One region of the Methylobacterium sp. 142-1Y genome, then DNA from elsewhere that is predicted to be linked to it. Evidence: predicted binding sites of a transcription regulator. Region 1 holds the regulator's gene; the other holds the start of a gene.

Region 1 (7,688 bases):
CGTCGTCACCTTCATCGTGCTCATCATCGCCCGGCTGCTGGTGCGCCGCGCGAAGGTGGCCTGATCCCGCTCCCGCACGGACGTTTCCCGATGAACGCTTCCCCCGCCGCGGTCTCAGGCTCCGAAGGCCCGACCGCTCCCGCCCGCCTCCCGCCCGCCCCGCAGGCCTGGGGCCGGGTCCGCGCCGGCCGGCGCTCCGCCGACAAGCTCCTCATCGTCGGCTGCACCGCCGCGACCGTGCTCGGCGCCGTCGTGCTCGGCTCGATCCTGCTCATGCTCATCATCCAGGGCGTGCAGGGATTCTCGCCGGCCCTGTTCACCCAGGTCACGCCGGGCCCCGGCTCCGAGGGCGGCGGCATCGCCAACGCGATCCTCGGCAGCCTGGTGATGACGGTGCTCGGCATCGTCGTGGCGACGCCGGTCGGCGTGCTCGCCGGCACCTACCTCGCCGAGTACGGCCGAGGCTCGCACCTCGCCAACCTGATCCGCTTCCTCAACGACATCCTGCTCTCGGCGCCGTCGATCCTGATCGGCCTCTTCGTCTACACCCTGATGGTGCGGCCGATGGGCGGCTATTCGGGCTGGGCCGGTGCCGTGGCGCTCGCCATCATCGCCACCCCGGTGATCGTGCGCACCACCGAGGACATGCTGCGCCTGGTGCCCGGCCCCCTGCGCGAGGCCGGCGTCGCCCTCGGCGCCCCGTACTCGATCGTGATCCGCTCCGTCACCTGGCGGGCGGCCCAGTCGGGCATCGTGACCGGCGTGCTCCTGGCGCTGGCCCGCATCGCCGGCGAGACCGCGCCCCTGCTCTTCACCGCGCTCAACAACAATTCCTGGTTCAGCCCCAACCTGATGGGCGGCGTCGCGAACCTGCCGGTGATGATCTACCAGTTCGCGCTCTCGCCCTACGAGAACTGGCGCCAGCTGGCCTGGGCCGGCGCGCTCCTCATCACCGTCACCATCCTGGGCCTGTCGATCGTGGCCCGCCTCGTCCTGAGCGGTCCCAAGGGCCGCTGATCCGATACCTTGCCCGGAGACACCCCGATGAGCGCCACCGCCACCGCCGTGCCGGTCGTGGGCCAGAGCACGGCCGACGAGTCCGCCGCGATCCGCCTCGCCGTCAAGGACCTCAACTTCTACTACGGCGACTTCAAGGGCCTGAAGAACATCAACCTCAACTTCCTCGACCGCCAGGTCACCGCCCTGATCGGGCCGTCCGGCTGCGGCAAGTCGACGTTGCTGCGCACCTTCAACCGGATCTACAGCCTGTATCCGGAGCAGCGCGCGGAAGGCGAGATCCTGCTCGACGGCCGCAACATCCTGGATTCCTCGATCGACCTCAACGAGCTGCGCGCCCGGGTCGGCATGGTGTTCCAGAAGCCGACCCCGTTCCCGATGTCGATCTACGACAACATCGCGTTCGGCATCCGGCTCTACGAGCGCCTCGGCAAGGCCGATCTCGACAACCGCGTCGAGGAGGCCCTGCGCAAGGGCGCCCTCTGGGACGAGGTCAAGGACAAGCTCAAGCAGTCCGGCATGGGCCTGTCCGGCGGCCAGCAGCAGCGCCTCTGCATCGCCCGCACGGTGGCGCAGCGCCCGGAGGTGATCCTGTTCGACGAGCCGACCTCGGCCCTCGACCCGATCTCGACCGGCCGCATCGAGGAACTGATCGAGCAGCTGCGGGGCGAGTTCACCATCGCCATCGTCACCCACAACATGCAGCAGGCGGCGCGCATCTCGCAGTTCACCGCCTTCATGTATCTCGGCGAGCTGATCGAGTTCGGGCCGACCAACCGGCTGTTCATGAACCCGTCGAAGCGCCAGACCCAGGACTACATCACCGGCCGGTTCGGCTGAGGCCTGACGCGATCATCCGCCGGCCCGGTCTGCCGGGCCGGCACAAGCCTACGCTCCACCTCCGCGCGAGGAGCCAGATCCCATGTCGAGCCACATCGTCACCTCCTACGATCAGGAGTTGCAGAACCTGCGGCGCAGCATCGCCGAGATGGGCGGCATCGCCGAAAAGATGGTGGCCGATTCCGGCCAGGCGCTCCTGCGCCGCGACGCCGCCCTCGCCCAGGCGGTGATCGCCACCGACCAGCGTCTCGACGGGCTGCAGCGCGAGATCGAGGAGAAGGCCATCCTCCTCATCGCCCGCCGCCAGCCGCTGGCGGTCGACCTGCGCGAGACCATCTCGGCGATCCGCGTCTCGGGCGACCTCGAACGCATCGGGGATCTGGCCAAGAACGTCGCCAAGCGCGTCGTCGCCATCGCCGACCAGGTCCAGCTGCAGAAGATCGTCGTCGGCGTGGAGCACATGAACGAGCTGGTCCAGGAGCAGCTCAAGGACGTGCTCGACGCCTACGCCACCCAGGACACCGTCGCGGCCCTCGACGTCTGGGCCCGGGACGGCGGCATCGACGCGCTCTACACCTCGCTGTTCCGCGAACTCCTGACCTACATGATGGAGGATCCGCGCAACATCACGTTCTGCACGCACCTGCTGTTCTGCGCCAAGAACGTCGAGCGCATCGGCGACCACACCACCAACATCGCCGAGACCATCCACTACCTCGCCACCGGCGAGACCCTGCCGACCGAGCGTCCGAAGAACGACCGTTCGAGCTTCGCCACCCTCGACACCCCGCCCGAGGCTTGAGGGCGACGCCCGTCCGGGCCTTGCGGCCCGGCGGGCCTTTACCCCCGCCCCCGCCTGAGTGCCCCCGATGAGTACCCGCATCCTGATCGTCGAGGACGAGGAAGCCCTCACCCTCCTCCTGCGCTACAACCTCGAGGCCGAGGGCTTCGAGGTCGACGCCGTCGCCCGGGGCGACGAGGCGGATATCCGCCTGCGCGAGCAGGTGCCGGACCTCGTCCTCCTCGACTGGATGATGCCGGGCCTGTCCGGCATCGAACTGTGCCGGCGCATCCGCGCCCGCCGCGAGACCGAGCGGCTGCCGGTGATCATGCTGACGGCCCGCGGCGAGGAGGGCGACCGGGTGCGGGGCCTCGCCACCGGTGCCGACGACTACATCGTCAAGCCGTTCTCGGTGCCGGAACTGCTGGCGCGGGTGCGGGCGCTCCTGCGGCGGGCCAAGCCCGCCCACGTCGCCGACCTCCTGATCGCCGGCGACATCGAGCTCGACCGGGTCAGCCACCGCGTCCGCCGCGACGGTCGCGAGCTGCATCTCGGCCCGACCGAGTTCAAGCTGCTCGAATTCCTGATGCAGAGCCCCGGACGCGTCTTCTCGCGCGAGCAACTGCTCGACGGCGTCTGGGGGCACGACGTCTATATCGACGAGCGCACCGTCGACGTGCATATCGGCCGCCTGCGCAAGGCGATCAACCGCGGCCGCGACAGCGACCCGATCCGCACCGTGCGGGGCTCGGGCTATTCGTTCGACGAGATGTTCGCGCCGGAGGCGTGATACGGTCTTCGTGTGAACTGTTCGCGGCAAGAAGAGCGCAAGTTCCCCCTCCCCCCTCTGCGGGCTAGCGGATTCACACTTCTCCTTCGTGAGCTAACCCTCTGTAAATATGCGCGCTTTCCCCTCCCCTTGTGGGGAGGGGTTAGGGGTGGGGGTGGTGCCGGAGTAGCCTCGCGCTCTACGCGGCACCACCCCCACCTCCAACTCCTCCCCACAACTTGCAGCGATTCCGGGCAAGCCCGGGATCGCCGGGGGGAGGAGAGGCGCGCGACCTTCACCGGAGAAGCTCTCGAACCGAGAAGTGTGAACACGCTAGCCTCTGCGGGGGAGGGTGGCCTGCGGAGCAGGCCGGGAGAGGGGCAGCGCGACGCTGATTCAGAGGGCGCCAGTCAGAACGGTTCCGCCTCATCCGGAAGCGTGGTTCCCCTCTCCCGCCCGGCGCCGCCGGGCACCCTCCCCCGCAGAGGGGGGAGGGTTCAAGACCAGCGATACTTTCTTTCCCCGGACAGCCCTGCATCCACGGCGAAGAGGGGGATCCCGCCCTTTATTGCGGCCGGAACAGTTCAGGTCGAACCCGTCTCACAATGCCTTCGCCATCTCCCGCAGCACGAACTTCTGCACCTTGCCGGTCGAGGTCTTCGGCAGTTCCGTGAAGACAACGTGCCTGGGCACCTTGAAGCCGGCGAGCGACTGGCGGCACCAGCCGATCAGCTCCTCGGCCGAGACCATCTCGGAGCCTTTCAGTTCGACGAAGGCGCACGGCGTCTCGCCCCATTTCTCGTCGGGCTTGGCGACCACGGCGGCGGCGGCCACCGCCGGGTGCTTGAACAGGGCCTCCTCGACCTCGATCGACGAGATGTTCTCGCCCCCTGAGATGATGATGTCCTTCGAGCGATCCTTGAGCTGGATGTAGCCGTCCGGGTGCTTCACCCCGAGATCGCCCGAATGGAACCAGCCGCCCGCGAAGGCGGCCTCGGTGGCTGTCGGGTTCTTGAGGTAGCCGCGCATCACCACGTTGCCGCGGAACATCACCTCGCCCAGCGTCTCGCCGTCGGCGGGGACCGGCTGCATCGTCTCGGGATCGAGCACGTCCAGCGCCTCGAGCGGCGGGTAGCGCACGCCCTGGCGCGCCTTGCGGGCGGCCTGCTCGTCCTTGCCCAAGGCGTTCCAGTCGGCGTGCCACTCGTTCACCACCGCCGGGCCGTAGGTCTCGGTCAGCCCGTAGACGTGGGTGACGTCGAATCCCGCCTCGGCCATGCCGGCGAGCACCGCTTCCGGCGGGGGCGCCGCCGCGGTGAGGAAGGAGACGCGGTTGGGTAGCTCCCGCCGCTCGGCCGCGGCGGCGTTGATGAGGAGCGACATCACGATCGGCGCGCCGCACAGATGCGTCACGCCGTGATCCGCGATGGCGTCGTACATGGCTTTCGCCCGCACCTGCCGCAGGCAGACATGGGTGCCGGCCACCACCGACAGGGTCCAGGGAAAGCACCAGCCGTTGCAGTGGAACATCGGCAGGGTCCACAGATAGACCGGGTGCCGGCCGAGATTGCCCGCCACCACGTTGCCGACCGCGAGCAGCGACGCGCCGCGATGGTGGTAGACCACGCCCTTCGGGTCGCCGGTGGTGCCCGAGGTGTAGTTTAGGCTGATCGCGTCCCACTCGTCGCCCGGCATCGCCCAGGCGTAACCGGGATCGCCTTGACCCAGAAAGTCCTCGTACTCGATCGTGCCGAGGCGCTCGCCCGGACCGTCGTATTCGGGATCGTCGTAGTCGATGACGAGCGGCTTCACCCCGGCCTGGGTCAGAGCCGGGCCCATGATGCGGGCGAATTCCCGGTCGGTGATCACCACCTTGGCCTCGCCGTGGTCGAGGCAGAAGGCGATGATCGCGGCGTCGAGCCGGGTGTTGAGGGTGTTGAGCACCGCGCCGGCCATCGGCACCCCGTAATGGCACTCGATCATCGCCGGGGTGTTGGCGAGCATCACCGCCACCGTGTCGCCCCGCCCGATGCCGCGGGCCTTCAACGCCGAGGCGAGGCGCCGGGAACGGGCGTAGAGGTCGCGGTAGCTGCGCCGCAAATTTCCGTGGATCACGGCCGTATGGTCGGGAAACACCGTGGCCGCCCTCTCCAGGAAGGTGAGAGGCGTGAGCGGCTGGTGGTTGGCCGGGTTCCGGTCGAGGCCGTGGTCGTAGATCGTCGCGCCGGTCATGGGTCGTCCTGCTCCCTGTCGCGCCAGAGTACCCGCCGGGGCGGAGCGATCAATCCGCCCGGCATCCTTACGAAAGTTCGACTTCCGGCCGGACCGGGGCCTATTCTATCTGAACAGGCAGGCCGCCCCGCAGATGGACGGCACCGGAGGAGACGCCATGGCGAGCCCGAGCCGCTACCCGGAGACCTACGCCGCCTGGCAGCGCGACCCGGAGGCCTTCTGGTCACAGGCCGCCGAGGCGATCGACTGGGCGAGACCCGCCACCCGCGTCTTCGCCCCCGAGGAGGGCGCCTACGGCCGCTGGTTCGTCGGTGCCGAGGTCAATGCCTGCCACAACGCCGTCGACCGCCACGTCGCGGCCGGGCGGGGCGACCAGGCGGCGATCCTGTACGAGTCCCCCGTCACCGGCACCAAGCGCCGGATCAGCTACGCCGAGCTACTGAACGAGGTCGCTTCCCTCGCCGCCGTGCTCCAGGATCTCGGCGTCGGGCGCGGCGACCGGGTGGTGCTCTACATGCCGATGGTGCCCGAGGCGCTGTTCGGCATGCTGGCCTGCGCCCGCATCGGCGCCGTGCATTCCGTGGTGTTCGGGGGCTTTGCCGCCCGCGAGCTCGCCGCCCGGATCGAGGACGCGGCGCCCAAGGTGGTGCTCGCCGCCTCCTGCGGCATCGAGCCGACCCGGGTCGTCGCCTACAAGCCGCTCCTCGACGAGGCCTGCCGGCTCTCCTCGCACAAGCCCGAATCCTGCCTGATCCTGCAACGGCCGCAAGCGCAAGCCGAGATCCAGGGCGGGCGCGACCGCGACTGGGCGCAGGCCGTGGCGGACGCGAAGGCGGCCGGCCGCCGCGCGCCCTGCGTGCCGGTCGCCGCCACCGATCCGCTCTACGTGCTCTATACCTCGGGCACCACCGGCAAGCCGAAGGGCGTGGTCCGCGATACCGGCGGCTACCTCGTGGCGCTGGCCTGGTCGATGCCGAACCTCTACGGCGTCGCCCCCGGCGAGACCTATTGGTGCGCCTCCGATGTCGGCTGGGTGGTGGGCCATTCCTACATCGTCTACGGCCCGCTCCTGCACGGCTGCACCACGGTGCTCTACGAGGGCAAGCCGGTCGGCACGCCGGATGCCGGCGCGTTCTGGCGCGTCATCGCCGAGACCGGGGCGGTCGCCCTGTTCACCGCGCCGACAGCCTTGCGGGCGGTGAAGAAGGAGGATCCGGAAGGCCGTCTGATGCAGGGCCACGACCTCGCGCGCTTTCGCACCCTGTTCCTCGCCGGCGAGCGGGCCGATCCGGACACCGTCGCGTGGGCCGAGCGGATTCTCGGTGTGCCGGTGATCGACCATTGGTGGCAGACCGAGACCGGCTGGCCGATCGCCGCCAACCCGGTGGGCTTGGGCGCGCTGCCGGTCAAGCACGGCAGCCCGACGGTGGCGATGCCGGGCTGGGACGTCCAGGTGCTCGACGAAGCCGGGAAGCCCGTGCCCCCCGGCACGATGGGAACGATCGCCATCAAGCTGCCGCTGCCCCCCGGCGCCTTGCCGACCCTGTGGCGGCAGGACGAGCGCTTCCGCGAGAGCTACCTCGCGACCTATCCGGGCTACTACAACACCTCGGATGCGGGCTTCCTCGATGCCGACGGCTACGTCTCGGTGATGGGCCGCACCGACGACATCATCAACGTCGCCGGCCACCGCCTCTCGACCGGCGGCATGGAGGAGGTGCTGGCCTCCCATCCGGCGGTCGCCGAATGCGCGGTGATCGGCATCCGCGACAGCCTCAAGGGCGAGGCGCCCTGCGGCTTCGTGGTGCTGAAGGCCGGGGTCACGAAAGGCCCGGACGTGATCGAGCGCGAATTGGTGGCTTTGGTGCGCGAGCGCATCGGCCCGGTCGCGGCCTTCCGCTTGGCGCTCACGGTCGGGCGCCTGCCCAAGACCCGGTCGGGGAAGATCCTGCGCGGCACGATGAAGAAGATCGCCGACGGCGAGGCGTGGGCGATGCCGCCGACGATCGAGGACCCCGGCGTCCTCGACGAGATCGGCGGGGCGCTGCG
Region 2 (7,688 bases), 440 kb from region 1:
GACACCTACGCGCTGTCGCACGTCTCGGGCAACGCCGCGGTGAAGAAGGGGCTCGACACCTGGGCCTTCGTCACCGCCGATTACGCCTTCGGCCACGCGCTGGAGCGCGACGCCATCGCCGAGGTGAAGCGCTCGGGCGGCAAGGTTCTGTCCACGGTGCGGGCGCCCTTCGCCACCGCGGATTTCTCGTCCTTCCTGCTCCAGGCGCAGGGCTCGGGCGCCAAGGTCATCGCCTTCGCCAATGCCGGCGGCGACACCGTCAACGCGATCAAGCAGGCGCACGAATTCGGCCTCGTCCAGGGCGGCCAGACCCTGCTGGCCCTCCTCATCAACATCGACGACGTGCACAGCCTCGGCATCGAGGTGGCGCAGAACCTGCTGCTCACCACCGCCTTCTACTGGGACCGCACGCCGGAGACCCGCGCCTTCGCCAGCCGCTTCAAGGAGAAGGCCGGGCTGATGCCGACGATGCACCAGGCCGGAGTCTATTCCTCGGTGCTGCACTACCTGAAGGCCGTGCAGGCGGCCGGCACCGACGACGCCAGGACCGTGATCGCCAAGATGCGCGAGACCCCGGTCAACGACATGTTCGCGACGAACGGCAGGATCCGCGAGGACGGCCGCATGGTCCACGACATGTACCTGATGCAGGTGAAGACCCCGAAGGAATCGACCGGGGAATGGGACCTCTACAAGCTCGTCGCCACCGTGCCGGGCGACGAGGCGTTCCGGCCGCTCAACGAGGGCGGCTGCCCGCTGGTGAAGGCGGCGACGAGGTAGGGCGGCTCCTTCAACGCAGCATGTTGCGCAGGCGGCAATAGCCGCCCATGTCCTGGTAGCCCGCCGGGCAACGCCGCACACAGGCGCCGGCCGCGAATTTCAGCGGCGGCCGGCAGACCTGGCCCCGCCCGAGCTGTCGACGCTGGTACTGGTAATCCTGCGCCGGTCCGGCCAGGGCGGGCGTGAGCGGCAGGACACAGGCGGCGAGGAACAGGGCGGCACTGGTCAGGCGGGCGAGCATCGTGGGAAACTCCGGCGCGAGGCGCGGGGGTAACTGCCTTAGGGGCAGGAAGTTCGCGCCTCGTCCTCGACACGGCTCGATCGCCCCTACCCCTCCACCACCAGTTCCACCCGGTCCGCCGCGAACAGGCTGCGCGTCGCCTGGATCGGCAGGCCCGCCGCATCGACGTTGACGCTGGTGAGCACGATCAAGACCCGGCCGGGCGCGAGGTCGAGGCGGGCGGCCTCGTCGGCGGCGGCCGGTCGGGCGTGGATGCGGGTCGACAGGCGGGTGTAGTCGGCGATGCCGAACTCCGCATAGGCGCGGGTGAGCGAGCCTGAAGCCGCATAGGCCTGCGCGAAGCCCTCGAAGCGCGGCAGCGGCAGGCAGGTGCGGGCCGTCGAGAGCGGGGTGCCGTCCGCGCGGTGGATCGTCAGCAATTCGAGCATCGGCTCCCCGGGCGCGATCCTCAACGCCTCGGCGGTGCCGGGATCGGCCGCGACGGTCTCGCCGGCGATCAGGTCGCCCCAGGCCTCGCGGCCGGCTCGTGTGACGATCTCCGAGAAGCGCGTGCGCCGGCCGATCGGGTAGGCGAGGCGCGGCGTCTCCACGAAGGTGCCGCGCCCCTGCGTCGCCCGCACCAGGCCGCGCTCGGCCAGCGCCGCCAGCGCCCGGCGCACGGTGTGGCGGTTGACCCCGTACCGCGCCGCCAGCGCCGCTTCCGTCGGCAACTGCGCGCCCGCCGCGAGGCGCCCAGCCTCGATATCGGCCGCCACGCCGTCCGCGATCTGGCGCCAGGCCGCCAAGCCCTCGCCGCGCGCCAGAACCGTCACCGTGTCGTCGCCGCCCGCGCCCATACCGTCATCCAAACTTCATTTGCCCTCGGTTCGTCGGTTGTCTATACCATTATACAACCGAGATGCCAGCGGACCTCGCGATGCCCGATCCTAACCCGGCTTCCCGCCGGCCCGAAACGCCCGAGCCTGAGAAGCCCGCTCTGGCGGCCCGCCGCGCCGTGATGGCGCTCTGCGGCGAGGCCCGTCCCGAGGAGTTGCGCCACGCCCTGGCGCGGCTCGGCGCCACCGATGAGCCCGAAGATCTGCGCCCGCCCGAGACCGGCCTGGTGATGACCCGCGGCCGCATCGGCGGCGACGGGCGGCCGTTCAACCTCGGCGAGGCGACGGTGACCCGGGCGGCGGTGCGCTTGTCCAATGGCGAGACCGGCTTCGCCTACCATCTCGGCCGCGACCGGGCGAAGGCGCGGCTCGCCGCGACCCTCGACGCCCTGTGGCAGGTCCCCGCGCGACGCGCGGCGGTCGAGGCGGCTTTGCAACCGGTTGCCGCTCGCCGGGACGAGGAGCGCGCGGCGGAAGCGCGCCGGATCGCAGCGACGCGGGTGACCTTCTTCACCATGGCCCGGGGAGAAGACTGATGGCGAGAGGATTGATGCTCGCCCGCGGCTTTGCCGATCCCGTCCACGACGCCCAGGGCGTCTTCCGCGCTGTCATGGATGCGCTGGCGCGTCCCGGCACGATCCAGCCGCTCGCCACGGATCTCACGCCCCCCGCGCCGCTGACGCCGGACCTCGCCGCCATCGCCCTGGCACTTGGCGATGCCGATGCGCCGCTCTGGCTCGATGCCGGCTTGGCGCGGAACCCAGCAGTGGCGGAGTTCCTGCGCTTCCATACCGGTGCGCCCATCACCCCGGACCCGGCCGAGGCCGCTTTCGCGCTGATCGCGGATGCCGCCGCCTGCCCGGATTTCGCGAGCTTCGCGCAGGGCACGCCGGCCTATCCCGACCGCTCCGCCACCCTGGTTCTCGCGCTCACCGACCTGTCGAACGACGGCTGGCGCCTCGACGGGCCGGGTATCCGGGGGAGCGCCCGCCTGTCGGCCTCGCCGCTCCCGGCGGACATCCTTCCCCGACTCGCCCGCAACCATGCGGGCTTCCCGCAAGGGGTCGACCTGATCCTGGCGGCCCCCGGCCGCGTCGCCGCGCTGCCGCGCTCCACCCGCGTCCAGGAGGGCTAGCCATGTACGTGGCCGTAAAGGGCGGCGAGGCCGCCATCGCCAACGCGCACCGGCTGCTGGCCGAGACCCGCCGGGGCGACACCGCGGTGCCCGAACTGTCGGTGGCGCAGGTCCGCGAGCAGATGGCGCTCCTCGTCGACCGGGTGATGACCGAAGGCTCGTTGCACGATCCCGATCTCGCCGCGCTCGCCCTCAAGCAGGCCCGCGGCGACCTGATCGAGGCGGTGTTTCTCGTGCGGGCCTACCGCACCACCCTGCCCCGTTTCGGCGCCTCCGAGCCGGTCGAGACCGGCGCCATGACGCTTCGCCGGCGTATCTCCGCCACCTACAAGGACCTTCCGGGCGGCCAGGTGCTCGGGCCCACCTTCGACTACACCCACCGGCTGATCGACTTCGCGCTCGCCGCCGAGGGCGAGGCACCGATGGCGGCACAGGCCGAGCCGCTGCCGGATGCCGCCCATGCCCCGCGGGTCACCGACCTCCTGGGGAATGACGGCCTGATCGAGCCCTCCGCTCCCGACGACGGCGTGCCCCCGGGCGACCTCACCCGCGAACCCCTCGACTTCCCGGCCGACCGCGCCCTCCGCCTCCAGGCCCTGGCGCGGGGCGACGAGGGTTTCGTCTTGGCGCTCGGCTACTCGACGCAGCGCGGCTACGGCCGCACCCACCCCTTCGTCGGCGAGATCCGGGTCGGGACGGTGGCGGTCGAGTTCGTGCCGGAGGAGCTGGGATTCGCGGTGCCGCTGGGCGAGATCGACCTCACCGAGTGCCAGATGGTCAACCAGTTCCACGGCAGCGCCGAGGTGCCGCCGCAATTCACCCGCGGCTACGGCCTCGCCTTCGGGCAGAGCGAGCGCAAGGCGATGGCGATGGCCCTCGTCGACCGCGCACTCCGCGCCGAGGAGCTGGGCGAGCCGGTCGGCGCCCCGGCGCAGGACCAGGAATTCGTGCTGGCGCATTGCGACGCGCTCCAGGCGACCGGCTTCGTCGAGCACCTGAAGCTGCCCCACTACGTCGATTTCCAGGCCGAGCTGGAGTTGGTGCGGCAGCTTCGCGCCGAACATGCCGCGCGGCACGAAGCCCCCGCGATGAAGGAGGCCGCCGAATGAGCGCGGAGACCGGCTACAACTTCGCCTATCTCGACGAGGGCACCAAGCGGATGATTCGCCGAGCGATCCTCAAGGCGATCGCGATCCCCGGCTACCAGGTGCCCTTCGCCTCCCGCGAGATGCCGATGCCCTACGGCTGGGGCACCGGCGGCGTGCAGGTCACCGCCGCGATCCTCGGGCGCAGCGACGTGCTCAAGGTCATCGACCAGGGCTCGGACGACACGACGAACGCGGTCTCGATCCGCGCCTTCTTCGCCCGCACGGCGGACGTCGCGGTCACCACCCGCACCCGGGACGCCACCGTGATCCAGACCCGCCACCGCATCCCGGAGGCGCCGCTCTCCAAGGGTCAGGTCCTGGTCTACCAGGTGCCGATCCCCGAGCCCCTGCGCTTCCTCGAGCCGCGGGAGACCGAGACGCGCCAGCTCCACGCGCTGGCCGAATACGGGCTGATGCACGTCAAGCTCTACGAGGACATAGCCCGCCACGGCCACATCGCCACCACCTACGCGTATCCGGTCGAGGTGGCGGGCCGCTACGTCATGGACCCCTCGCCGACGCCGAAATTCGACAACCCGAAGATGGACGATTGCCCGGCGCTCCAGCTCTTCGGCGCCGGCCGCGAGAAGCGGATCTACGCCGTGCCGCCCCACACCCGGGTGCGGAGCCTCGACTTCGAGGACCATCCCTTCCGGGTCCAGACCTTCGACCGTCCCTGCGCGCTCTGCGGCGCCGAGGGGGTCTACCTGGATGAAGTGCTGCTCGACGATGCCGGCGGGCGGATGTTCGTCTGCTCGGATACCGACCATTGCGAGGAGCGCCGGGCGGACGGCCATGTCGGCACCGGCGGCGTGGAGGCGGCCCATGTCTGACCTGACCGTTCGCCGGGCGCAAAAGCCCGACCTGCCGGCCGTCCTCGGCCTCTACGCCGAACTGAACGCCGGCCGGGTCGCGGCCCTGGATCAGGCCGAGGCGCAGCTCGCCCGCCTCGCCTCCTACCCCGATTACGGGCTCTACGTCGCCGAGGTCGAAGGCCGGATCGTCGGCACCTTCTGCCTCGTCATCCTCGACAACATCGCCCATTGGGGCATGCCCTCCGCCCTCGTCGAGAGCGTTGTGGTCTCATCGAGCGAGCGTGGCACCGGCCTCGGCCGGCGGATGATGACGGCGGCCGGCCGCCTCGCGGGCGAGAAGGGCTGCTACAAGCTCGCCCTGTCGTCGAACGTCGATGCCAAGCCCGCCCACCGCTTCTACGAGAGCCTCGGCTTCGAGCGCTACGGCTACAGCTTCCGCCTGGATCCCCCTTTCATCCGCGACGAGGAGACGACGGCATGAGCGACGCCCTGCTCCAGGCCCGCGGCCTGACCAAGCGTTATGGCGCCCGCACGGCTTGCGCCGACGTGTCCTTCGATCTCGACCCCGGCGAGGTGCTGGCGATCGTCGGCGAATCCGGCTCCGGCAAGTCGACGCTGCTGTCGCTGATCGCCACCGAGCTCGCGCCCGATTCCGGCAGCGTCGCCTATCGGATGCGCGACGGGGTGATGCGCGATCTCGGCCACCTGACCGAGGCCGAGCGCCGTGCCCTGATGCGCACCGACTGGGGCTTCGTGCGCCAGGATGCGGCCAAGGGCCTGCGTATGGCGGTCTCGGCCGGCGGCAATGTCGGCGAGCGGCTGATGGGGGCCGGCGCCCGCCACTACGGCAATATCCGCGGCACGGCGCTCGACTGGCTCGCCAAGGTCGAGATCGCCGCCGACCGGATCGACGACCCGCCGACGCGGTTCTCCGGCGGCATGCGCCAGCGTCTCCAGATCGCCCGCAACCTCGTCACCGGCCCGCGCCTCGTGCTGATGGACGAGCCGACCTCGGGGCTCGACGTGTCGGTCCAGGCCCGCCTCCTCGACCTGATCCGCGGCCTCGTCGCGGAACTGGGCCTCGCCGTGATCATCGTCACCCACGACCTCGCGGTGGCCCGCCTCCTGTCCCACCGGGTGATGGTGATGCGGGCCGGCCGGGTGATCGAGACCGGCCTGACCGACCAGGTGCTCGACGATCCCCGCGAGCCCTATACCCAGCTCCTCGTCTCCTCGGTGCTCGCCGCATGAAACCGGCTCTCGAATTCCGCGATGTGGCCAAGACCTTCACCCTGCATCTGCGCGGCGGCGTGCAGTTGCCGGTGATGGGCGGCGCCGATCTCGCCGTGTATCCGGGCGAGTGCGTGGTGCTCGGCGGGCCCTCGGGGGCGGGAAAATCCTCGCTCCTCAAGATGGCCTACGGCAATTACCGCTGCGACCACGGACGAATCCTGGTCCGCGAGGCCGGGACGGTGATCGACGTCGCCACCGCCTCGCCCCGCGAGATCCTGTCCTTGCGCCGCCGCACGATCTCCTACGTGTCGCAGTTCCTCCGGGTGATCCCGCGGGTCGGCGCCCGCGAGGTGGTGGCCGCCGCCGGCCGCGAGGGCGGCATGACGGCGGAGGTGGCCCTCGCCCGTGCCGAGGACCTGCTGTCGCGCCTGAACCTGCCCGAGCGCCTGTGGGACCTGCCGCCCGCGACGTTTTCCGGCGGCGAGCAGCAGCGGGTCAACATCGCCCGCGGGCTGATCGCCGAGCGGCCGATCCTGCTCCTCGACGAGCCGACCGCCTCCCTCGACGCGCAGAACCGCGCCGTGGTGGTGGAGCTGATCCGCGCCCGCCAGGCGGCCGGCGCGGCGCTGCTGGGCATCTTCCACGACACCGACGTCCGCGAGGCGGTAGCGACCCGGGTGGTCGACGTCACCGCCTTCGCCCAGAAACGTGCTGCCTGAGGGCTCTCCCATGCAAGACCGGATCCTTGAGAACGCCACCCTGGTGCTGCCCGACCGGGTGCAGACCGGCTGGCTCGCCATGATCGACGGCCGCATCGCCGAGATCGGCGAGGGCCGGGCGCCGGAACGCGGGCTCGACCTCCAGGGCGACCACCTGATCCCGGGCCTCGTCGAGCTGCACACCGACCACCTGGAGAGCCATTACGCGCCCCGCCCCAAGGTACGCTGGCATCCGCTCGGCGCCGTGCTCGCCTACGACGCGCAGATCGCGGCCTCCGGCATCACCACGGTGTTCGATTCGCTCCGCGCCGGCAGCGATCCGGACGGCAGCGGCCTAGGGCCCGAGCTGATGCAGCTCGCCGGCGCGATCGAGACCGCCAAGAGCGCCGACCTCTTCCGCGCCGAGCACCTGACGCATCTGCGCTGCGAGATCCCCTCCGCCGACCTGATGGGCATGGTGCGGGACTTCACGGCGCTCTACCCCGTCGGGCTGATCTCGCTGATGGACCACACGCCGGGCCAGCGGCAGTTCCGCGACATCGAGAAGTACTACACCTACGCCACCCGCGGCGGCCGCTCGATCGTCGAGATCCAGGCCAACACCGCGCTCAAGATCCGCGACGGCCAGGCCTTCAACGCGGTCAACCGCCCGGCCCTGGTGGCCTTCGCCCGGGAGCACGGCATCGCGCTCGCCAGCCACGACGACACCACCCTCGCCGACGTCGCCATGGCGAGGGCTGAG

Evidence for each region. Region 1 encodes PhoB, which activates phosphate uptake and scavenging genes when phosphate is short. Its sites were predicted from a motif close to TGTCATNNANCTGTCAT; they were not measured.
Region 2: the regulator PhoB is predicted to act here: its motif matches at 1,860-1,876, upstream of phnF (phosphonate metabolism transcriptional regulator PhnF).

What each region holds. Positions count from the first base shown of each region.
Region 1 is NZ_CM173224.1:182,372-190,059, forward strand. Features, by position in the region: gene pstC (phosphate ABC transporter permease subunit PstC) at 1-64, shown strand, start outside; gene pstA (phosphate ABC transporter permease PstA) at 91-1,017, shown strand; gene pstB (phosphate ABC transporter ATP-binding protein PstB) at 1,045-1,857, shown strand; gene phoU (phosphate signaling complex protein PhoU) at 1,940-2,659, shown strand; gene phoB (phosphate regulon transcriptional regulator PhoB) at 2,727-3,428, shown strand; gene AC3AOF_RS00835 (acyl-CoA synthetase) at 4,008-5,639, opposite strand; gene AC3AOF_RS00840 (propionyl-CoA synthetase) at 5,797-7,688, shown strand, end outside.
Region 2 is NZ_CM173224.1:618,387-626,074, reverse strand. Features, by position in the region: gene AC3AOF_RS02870 (ABC transporter substrate-binding protein) at 1-780, shown strand, start outside; gene AC3AOF_RS02865 (hypothetical protein) at 791-1,021, opposite strand; gene phnF (phosphonate metabolism transcriptional regulator PhnF) at 1,108-1,857, opposite strand; gene phnG (phosphonate C-P lyase system protein PhnG) at 2,019-2,432, shown strand; gene phnH (phosphonate C-P lyase system protein PhnH) at 2,432-3,031, shown strand; gene AC3AOF_RS02845 (carbon-phosphorus lyase complex subunit) at 3,034-4,140, shown strand; gene AC3AOF_RS02840 (alpha-D-ribose 1-methylphosphonate 5-phosphate C-P-lyase PhnJ) at 4,137-5,012, shown strand; gene AC3AOF_RS02835 (GNAT family N-acetyltransferase) at 5,005-5,475, shown strand; gene phnK (phosphonate C-P lyase system protein PhnK) at 5,472-6,245, shown strand; gene phnL (phosphonate C-P lyase system protein PhnL) at 6,242-6,946, shown strand; gene AC3AOF_RS02820 (alpha-D-ribose 1-methylphosphonate 5-triphosphate diphosphatase) at 6,957-7,688, shown strand, end outside.